Synechococcus elongatus PCC 6301: one gene and its partners. The main gene of each other region encodes a partner of the protein of the gene in region 3 in a complex. Links are inferred from orthologs where the notes say so. Each region holds a gene or a part of one and is shown on either strand. Other genes may lie near its edges. The genes, in order: accD, accB and accC.

Region 1 (3,081 bases), 2.1 Mb from region 3 along the record:
TTTTGCGTGGCACCCTTAGAGGCAGACTGCCAAGAAGAGGACCTACCATGGCCATTCTCTGGAATCTTCCTCGGCTGGCGCGCGATCGCAGCTTCAATGCGACGTCCCTCGCTGAGGTGACGGGGCTGCCGCTGACCCTAGTCGAAGGCTGGCTTCAACAGCGGTTGATGCCACCCCTCACCGCCCACGAACTCGATCGCCTCTGTCAGGCGTTGAACTGCCAACCGGGGGACTTGCTGGTGGCTGAAGCACCCGAAACAGTTTTGGCCTGCGAGGGTGAACAAACCTGTCTGGACTCGCTGCTAGATGCCAAGCTCCACATCTTCCATGAGGAGATGAATGGACATTTGACTCGCATGCAGATTCAAGTCAGTGATGAGGCGATCGCCGATGGTGATCCGATCAGCTCCGGTACCTAAAAGTGCGATCGCAAGCCTCTTAATTGGCTGCGGATCGCTGCGTCTTAACCGCTTCTGAATCTAAGCCTGCTATAGGTCGATCAGGGAGTGATGCTCGCTGAGTGCCACCCCCGATCGTTGCTGATTGGAGATGCTGTCATGCCTCGTATTCGCCCTGCCGAAATTGTGGAAGCTTGGCAGAAGCACGGTGAACCGCTGTTGGTGCCTGCGGGTTCGGTGATCTTCAATGCTGAAGAACAGGGCACCACGATGTATGGCCTGCTGGAAGGCGAAGTCGTACTTAAGCGGGGCGATCAAGAGCTGGAGCGAATCACTGCCGGTGATGTTTTTGGTGAAGGCGCGATCGCGCAGGATCAACATCAGCGTTTCTCGACTGCAGTGGCGGCAACGGATTGCAAGCTAGCAACTCTGGACCGCGAACGCTTTCTCTTCCTGATTCACAACTCGCCTGTTTTTGCCCTGGATGTAATCGCCAGCCTCAGCACTCGGTTGCGGGCGATCAAAGGTAGCCTCGAGCCGAGCCAGTAGCAGCGCGATTACTGACATCACGTCAGTCGCCCTTGTCGCCCAATAGGAGACAGGGGGCTTTAGCCCCTTGTCCTAGAGGGGTGAAACTTGAACTCCCTGACTTAACTCAGTTGCCAAATCCTAGAGGGGTGCGGTGGCAGGACTAGAGGATTCGAGCAGGGGCAGCTTCATTTCAGGCGATTGCGGCTGGTGCAGACGAATGAGTTGCGCCAAGGTCTTCTTCAATTGCGTACGTGGCACAATCGTGTCGACGAAGCCGTGGGCCTGCAGATATTCCGCCGTTTGGAAGTCGTCGGGTAGCTTTTCGCGCAGGGTTTGCTCAATCACGCGCCGTCCCGCAAAGCCAATGAGTGCCTTGGGTTCCGCGATGATCAAGTCTCCCAACATGGCAAAGCTGGCTGTGACACCGCCGGTAGTCGGGTGGGTCAAAATCGGCAGATAGAGCAAACCGGCTTCGCGGTGCCGTTCCAGTGCGCCCGAAATTTTGGCCATCTGCATTAGGCTGAGCATGCCTTCTTGCATCCGTGCCCCACCGGAAGCACAGACGATGATCACGGGCGATCGCTGCTCGGTGCCTTTTTCGATCAAGCGAGTCAGTTTTTCGCCGACGACAGAACCCATGCTGCCGCCCATGAAGCGAAAGTCCATCACACCCAGCGCGACCGGCTGACCTTCGAGCAAGCCGACGCCAGTGCGAACCGCATCACTCAGACCCGTGTTGGCTTGGGTTTCCTTTAGGCGATCGCTATAGGACTTGCGATCGCGGAAACCGAGCGGATCGGTGGGCGAAACTGCTTCATCCAAAAACTGCCAAGTGCCGGGGTCGATCAACTGGCGAATGCGCTCATCGCTGTAGATGCGCAGGTGATGACCACACTGCAAACAGACCATCAAATTGGCCTGCAAATCCTTGGTGTAAGTCAGAGCGTCGCAGGACTCACACTTCGTCCAGAGACCATCGGCAATTTCGCGCTCTTGATAGTCGTGAACGACGGGTTCGGTCTTACGGCGATTGGCAAACCAGTCCAAGAGCGACATGGTCTGAACCCGACTCAACAGCCTTCCTATGGTAACTCACGCTACCGAGCAGAACAGTCCGGAACAGGGCTCGGCGATCGCTCCACTCCAGTCGCTATCAAGGTTCACAACTCACTGAACGGCTTACCCCAAGAGCAGCCCCAAATCCGTTGGAGCCGGCAGCATGCCGCCACGGCTATCCAAAATCTGTACGAGGATGAGATAGGCGATCGCCAGCAATAGCGAAATTGCACCCGTCACAATAGCCATGAGTTTGGAGCGATCCATAGGGGTTCGGCGACAGTTCGCCCCGATTGTACTGCCTGCGACCCGCCCGCCATGTTAGAGTCGATCGCTGTGCCAACAGCGACTGGGACTGAACGCTGGAAGAGTATGACTAAGTTCATCTTTGTGACCGGTGGCGTGGTTTCCAGCATCGGCAAAGGAATTGTGGCCGCGAGTTTGGGGCGGCTCCTCAAGTCGCGGGGCTATTCGGTTTCGATTCTCAAACTCGACCCCTACATCAACGTCGACCCCGGCACGATGAGCCCCTACCAACATGGGGAAGTGTTTGTGACGGCGGACGGGGCGGAAACAGACCTCGACCTTGGACACTACGAGCGCTTTACCGACACACCGATGTCACGCCTCAACAGTGTCACCACCGGCTCGATCTACCAGGCGGTGATCAACAAAGAACGGCGGGGTGACTATAACGGTGGCACGGTGCAGGTCATTCCGCATATCACTGCCGAAATCCGCGATCGCATTCACCGCGTTGCCCAAGACACCCATCCTGATGTGGTGATTACAGAAATTGGCGGCACAGTGGGCGACATTGAATCCCTGCCCTTTTTAGAAGCGATTCGCCAATTCCGTAAGGATGTGGGACGTCGCGATCTCGCTTACATTCATGTCACTTTAGTGCCCTGGATTCCGTCTGCTGGTGAGATGAAAACCAAGCCGACGCAGCACTCGGTCAAAGAGTTGCGATCGATTGGCATTCAGCCCGATATTTTGGTCTGTCGTTGCGATCGCCCGTTGCAGGCCGGCATGAAGGAAAAAATGTCGGAGTTCTGCAATGTTTCACCAGAAGCGGTGATCACGTCGCAGGATG
Region 2 (2,986 bases), 1.5 Mb from region 3 along the record:
CGCCGTCGATCTGGAGCCCTACAGCCAAGCCCTCGAAGAACGAGGCAAACTGCAAGCTCAGCTAGTCGCCCACGATGAACAAACCCAACAGCTGCAGCAACTCGATCAGCAGATTCAAACGCTAGAACGGAGCCTCGCCGCCGGCGATTTTGCACCAGATCTGCAACGGCGGGTGCGGCAGCTCGATCGCCAGATTCAGGAGCTAGGCTACCGCGATCGCGACCTCAATTTGGCGCAGCAGACCGTTGACCAGTGGCAGGCAATTGCCGAGCGCTATGCCGCCTTGCAAGCGGCCCAGGCCCAGCAGCAGCGCTGGGATCAGGAGCGCCCTCGCCTCGAAACGCAACTGCGGGACCTGCAACAAGCCTTGAACCATCTCTCAGACAGTCCCCTCGGCCAGCACCGCCAGCAACTACAGCGTCAGCTCCAGCAGGTGGAGGCCAGTCTACGTGGCCTGACCGATCCGCAAGCCGCCCCACCTCAAGCTGAGGTTGCCGAACGCTACCAAGCACTCCTGCAAGCTGAACAGGCCATGCCTCGCCTTCAAGCAGAACAAGCTGATTTAGAGGCGCAGGTTCAGCAACTGCAGAAAATCTTGACCGCCAGTCTGGCCCAACAAGCTGCGATCGCCACTGCCGAGGATCGCCAGCCGTTGCAGCAAGCGATCGCAGACTGCCAAGCCCAGCTACAAGCAATCCAAGCGGCACAGACAAACCTGGAGCAGGCAATCGCCCAACTACCGCCCAGCCGCAATCTTGAGGCGATCCACGCCCAAATTGCCCGTCTAGACGAGCAGTTGCAACAGATTCAGCAGGAACAACAGCCCGCCCAACAGCTCGCCACACTCGTCGATCGCGCTGATTTCACGGTTCCCTTGATGCGCCAATGGCTGAGGCATCTCCAACTGCGCTGCCAGCATTGGCTCGATCGCTGGGGCTGGGAGCAAGGCCAGCTGCTCTGGCAAGTCGTCAGTCCTGCCAGCGGCGCACCGGGCGTGCAGCTTCGCCTCCAGACCGATCAGGGCGATCGCAGCATCAACACCTGTGCAGACGGAGAAGCCGTGCTTCTGGATCTCGCCATTCGGCTCAGCTTAGTGCAGCTCTTGGCTCAGCAGCCCGATCGTTCCAGCAGGTTACTGATCCTTGATGCCCCGTTTAGTTCGCTTAATCCGCAACAAAAAAACGCCCTGACCGCAGCGCTGACGGAAGAACTAGATCAGGGACTAATTTGTGAGGCAGACAGTAGCGTGAAGGCGATCGCGGCCGACACCTGGCACGTGGTTTTACAGAACCAGGAGTCGCAGCTCACAGCACTCAGAGAGGCCGCAACCGGAACAGGGGCTGATTAAACTCCACCGGTTCGCCGTTCTGGACCAGAATCTCGACGACTTCCCCCGTCACCTCCGACTCCAACTCGTTCATCAGCTTCATCGCTTCGAGGATGCAGACGGTCTGTCCCACCTGAATGCGATCGCCAACATTGACGAAGGGCGGTTCTTCCGGTGCTGGAGCGCGATAGAAGGTGCCCACCATCGGCGCCGTAATCTCAAGGAACTTCTCGCCACCCAGAGGTCCAGCAGGCGGTGCTGCCGCAGGGGTTGGAGCGGGTAAGGGAGCGGGCACGGGAGCGACAGCAACGGGCGTGGTGGGAGCCGCAATGACGATCGGGTCGCCGGTCGAGCCGCGCTTCACGTGCAACTCAAAATCCGTACCTTTGAGGTCAAACTCAGCGATGTCTGAGTCACTCAGCACGGTCAGCAGCTCTTGCAGTTGGCTGAAGTTCAGTTGCACAGTGATACTCCCTTCTCAGTTCGGATGACAGCGATCGGTCCTTACTCCCGACCGAGGTAGGAATCGTTGCGAGTGTCGATTTTGATCCGCTCACCCACCGAGATGAACAAGGGCACCATCACCTGAGCACCAGTCTCAACTTTGGCAGGTTTGGTACCGCCGGTCGCCGTGTCACCTTTGACACCTGGATCAGTTTCGATTACTTCCAAGACCACCGAGTTGGGCAGTTCTACCTCGATCACTTGACCATTCCAAGTGATTACGTTGGCTTCCATGCCTTCTTTCAGGTACTTGACGCGATCGCCAATGGTGGCTGCAGTCAGGCGACCCTCTTCGTAGGTCTCCATGTCCATGAACACAAAATCGTCGCCGTCTTTGTAGGTGTACTGCAGCGTACTTTTTTCTAGGACTGCCTGGGGTACGGTTTCGCCAGCGCGGAAGGTTTTCTCGACGACGTTGCCGGTTTTGGCATTTTTCAGCTTGGTTCGGACAAAGGCTGAACCCTTACCCGGTTTGACGTGCAAGAACTCCACCACCCGCCACACCGCGCCGTCGATTTCGATCGTGGTTCCGGTCCGAAAGTCGTTGCTAGAGATCATGACGTGCGGCTGTGAAAGAGCGGAGAACGAACGCAACACATTCTACTGCTCAGGGCGATCGCTTCTGACGCAGGAGGCCGAAGGCCCTGTGGCATAGTGAGAGAATTGGACGCTTTCGCTGGCTCTATCATGCTGTCTTTGGCACGTCGCGTTGCGGCTTGGCTACCCGGGTTGTTGGCTCTCAGCCTCGCTTTGCTGTTGCCGATGCTGGCTGTCGCCCCCGCCGCGATCGCGGGTTTGCCGCCGGGCAACGCGATCACCGATGGACGGGCCTTACTGCGCTATTCCCTGCCGATCGATAGCCCAGACATTCGCGAGATCCAAAAAGACATCGAGGGGCTGTCGGATAACCTCCGCGCTAAGCGCTGGGCACCGATTGAGCGCAACCTCAAGCATGTGTCGAAGGTGCTGAATCTGCGCCCGAAAAATATTTTGGCGGCTGTGCCAGAAGAGCGGCGATCGCAAGCAGAAGAGCTCTTGGCCGAGCTGAAAACAGACCTCAGCAAGCTGGAAGAAGCTACCGCTGCGAAGAATAAGCCTGACGTTCAAGCAGCTCGCAACCACTTCCTTGCAGTGGTGGGTGAGATTGAAGAATTG
Region 3 (2,970 bases):
GTCCGAGTAGCCCACTAGCGCTACTCCGATCGCAGATGCTGTCAAGGTGGGCCATTGTTGCCAAGGCAGCGTTGGCCATTGCCACCGGGGCAGGCCGGCTGGAATTGTTCCGATGACTTGCACCCCCTGTTGATCGAGCTGAAAGAGGGCGACAAACAACGTCGCGAGCAACACAGCTAAAAGTGGACCTGGAGCTGTCCGAAACTTTTTCTGAACTCCAAACAGAAACAACAGGACAAGAATGGAGACCCCAACTGTGGGCCAATGGCATTGTCCGAGCCCAGCAAAAAACTGTTGAAACTCCTCAAGTGGCTTTGTCGCCGTAATTGGAATGCCACTGGTTTTTCCCAGCTGCCCTGAAATCATGACCAGACCAATCCCTGCCATGTAGCCAATCAGAATTGGTTTGGAGAGTAAGTCGGCCAGAAACCCCAATCGGAGGCTGTAGGCAACCAGAAAGACAATGCCAACTAGCAACGCCATCACTGCGGCCAACAGAGAATAGCTGAGATCAGTTTGCGCAGCGACCGGTGCGATCGCCACCGCCGTCATGATCGCTGTGGAGGATTCGGGGCCGACCGACAGCTGTGGTGAGGAGCCGAAAAAGGTGTAAAGAAACAACGGGATCAAAATCGCCCACAATCCAACGATCGCCGGTAATCCTGCTAGCTGACCGTAGGCCATGCACTGGGGAATGAGATAAGCGGCAACCGTAACTCCAGCCAGCACATCTCCCCGTAACCAAGCCCGACGGTAGTGCAGTAGCGATCGCAGCCCCGGCAGCCAGCGCAGTTGAGATTGTCCCAACAGCATCCCCTCTTCTTAGGTTTCAGTGAGCAGTGGGCGATCGCAGCACTAGGACTTGAGGATCCGAGGTAGCATCACCTGCTCAACAAAGTTGGTATAGAGTTCCCCGCGCAGGAACTCAGGCATCTGCAACATCAGCTGATGGAAACTAAGGGTCGTCGGCAAGCCGGTGATGGCGCATTCCCGCAGAGCACGCTGCATCCGCGCGATCGCCTCTTCCCGTGTTGCACCCCAGACAATCAATTTGCCAATCAGCGAATCGTAATAGGGCGGAATTTCGTAGTCGGTATAAACATGGGAATCGACACGAACGCCGGGGCCGCCGGGCGGTAAATAGCCTGTAATGCGGCCAGGATTCGGCCGGAAATTGTATTCCGGATCTTCCGCATTGATACGGCATTCGATCGCATGGCCGCGCAGTTGAATATCGGCTTGCCGGAAGCGCAGCGCTTCGCCTTGGGCAATCCGAATCTGCTCCGCAATCAAGTCCAGTCCCGTAATCATTTCTGTGACTGGATGCTCGACTTGGATGCGGGTATTCATCTCCATGAAGTAGAAGTTGCCGGTCGCATCGACCAGAAACTCCACGGTGCCGGCACCGATGTAGCCGATCGCTTGAGCGACTTTGACGGCGGCATCGCCCATTTTCTGCCGCAGGTCTGCCGATAGCGCCGGACTGGGGGCTTCTTCGAGCAGCTTTTGGTGACGACGTTGAATGGAGCAATCGCGCTCGCCTAGATGCACTACATTGCCGTAGGCATCGGCCAAGATCTGAAATTCAACGTGGCGTGGGCGATCGATAAATTTTTCGAGATACAGTCCTGGATTCCCAAAAGCTGCCTCGGCTTCTCCTTGGGCAGCAAGGAACAGTTTTTCCAGATCTGCAGGCTCACGCACCAGCCGCATACCGCGACCACCGCCCCCCGCCGTCGCTTTGATCATGACGGGATAGCCGATCTCGGCAGCAACTTTGGCAGCCGAATCAACATCCGTCAGCAGACCGTCACTGCCCGGAATCGTCGGAACGCCGACCCGCTGCATTGTTTCCTTAGCGGTGGATTTATCGCCCATGGCTCGAATCGAATCGGGGCTGGGGCCAATAAAGGTGAGATGGTGATCGGCGCAGATTTCTGCAAAGCGGGCATTCTCCGCCAAGAAGCCATAGCCGGGGTGAATGGCGCTGGCATTACGGGTCAGGGCCGCCGCAATGATGTTGGGGATATTGAGATAGCTTTTGCTGCTGGCCGCTTCGCCAATACAGACCGCTTCGTCCGCTAACTGCACATGGAGCGCGTTGCGATCCACAGTGGAGTGAACGGCGATCGTGCCGATCCCGAGTTCTTCACAAGTGCGGAGAATGCGCAGGGCGATTTCGCCGCGATTGGCGATCAGGATCTTGTTGAAACGCATAGGAGCAGCGGCAGCCAGGAATTACTAGCGGCAGCAGAACGGCGGCTAAACCGTTTTGAGCAACCGAATCCTATCATGCAGCCTCAGTGACCCTCTTGCCGAGTCCGCCGATCGCTCGTTATAGTACTTAAGCGCTTTTGAACAAGTGCAACCACGCGGATGTGGTGGAATTGGTAGACACGCACGTTTGAGGGGCGTGTGGCTTACGCCATGCGAGTTCAAGTCTCGCCATCCGCATTCATAAAGCCGAAAAGCAGGAGAGCAAAACGCTAGCCTGCTTTTTTGGTTTGATGGTGGGGCCAAGAGGATGCGTATGGATATTTTGATTCTGTCCAACGGCCCAGGGGAAGTTGCCACTTGGGTACGCCCTGTGGTTAAGGCTCTACGACAACAGTTGGGTGACAATCGCGATCGCCTGCGTCTCTCCCTAGTCCTTGCACCCTGCAGTAATGGCACCGGTCAGGAAGCGGCGGCGGCAGCTCGCTATCCTGAGCTCGATCGCATCCAAGCCGTTGAGCATTTCTGGCCATTCCTCCTCTGGGGCAAAACTGCGGATAACTGGGACTGGCGATCGCAGGGCTTGGTGATCTTCCTTGGCGGCGATCAGTTTTTTGCCCTCTGGATTGCCCGACGCTTGGGCTACCGCTGCTTGATCTACGCGGAATGGGAAGCCCGCTGGACTGGCTGGGCTGATGCCTTTGCGGTAATGACGCCCCAGGTGATTGAGAAAGCACCGCAGAAAGACCGTCACAA

What was found.
Region 1: the proteins of accC (region 3) and accD are in contact, whole or in part, in a solved structure (PDB 8UXZ), measured with the Escherichia coli proteins. The link is inferred for Synechococcus elongatus PCC 6301 from one-to-one orthologs.
Region 2: the proteins of accC (region 3) and accB are in contact, whole or in part, in a solved structure (PDB 8UXZ), measured with the Escherichia coli proteins. The link is inferred for Synechococcus elongatus PCC 6301 from one-to-one orthologs.

Annotation. Positions count from the first base shown.
Region 1 is NC_006576.1:2,286,857-2,289,937, forward strand. The notes cover bases 27-2,952. They hold accD (acetyl-CoA carboxylase, carboxyltransferase subunit beta), read right to left. Parts: upstream 1,986-2,952; coding sequence 1,068-1,985; downstream 27-1,067. Other genes in these bases: SYC_RS11325 (helix-turn-helix domain-containing protein), read left to right, coding at 48-419; SYC_RS11330 (cyclic nucleotide-binding domain-containing protein), read left to right, coding at 558-947; SYC_RS14015 (hypothetical protein), read right to left, coding at 2,109-2,252; SYC_RS11340 (CTP synthase), read left to right, coding at 2,358-2,952. In the rest of the region: more of SYC_RS11340, read left to right, coding at 2,953-3,081.
Region 2 is NC_006576.1:1,670,797-1,673,782, reverse strand. The notes cover bases 53-2,883. They hold accB (acetyl-CoA carboxylase biotin carboxyl carrier protein), read right to left. Parts: upstream 1,791-2,883; coding sequence 1,314-1,790; downstream 53-1,313. Other genes in these bases: psbQ (photosystem II protein PsbQ), read left to right, coding at 2,519-2,883; efp (elongation factor P), read right to left, coding at 1,832-2,389; SYC_RS08230 (AAA family ATPase), read left to right, coding at 53-1,348. Outside these bases: more of SYC_RS08230, read left to right, coding at 1-52; more of psbQ, read left to right, coding at 2,884-2,986. UniProt on the Escherichia coli protein: This protein is a component of the acetyl coenzyme A carboxylase complex; first, biotin carboxylase catalyzes the carboxylation of the carrier protein and then the transcarboxylase transfers the carboxyl group to form malonyl-CoA.
Region 3 is NC_006576.1:197,109-200,078, forward strand. Bases 37-2,851 are described here. They hold accC (acetyl-CoA carboxylase biotin carboxylase subunit), read right to left. Parts: upstream 2,218-2,851; coding sequence 856-2,217; downstream 37-855. Other genes in these bases: SYC_RS00900 (solute carrier family 26 protein), read right to left, coding at 37-813; SYC_RS00915 (lipid-A-disaccharide synthase), read left to right, coding at 2,531-2,851. In the rest of the region: more of SYC_RS00900, read right to left, coding at 1-36; more of SYC_RS00915, read left to right, coding at 2,852-2,970. UniProt on the Escherichia coli protein: This protein is a component of the acetyl coenzyme A carboxylase complex; first, biotin carboxylase catalyzes the carboxylation of the carrier protein and then the transcarboxylase transfers the carboxyl group to form malonyl-CoA.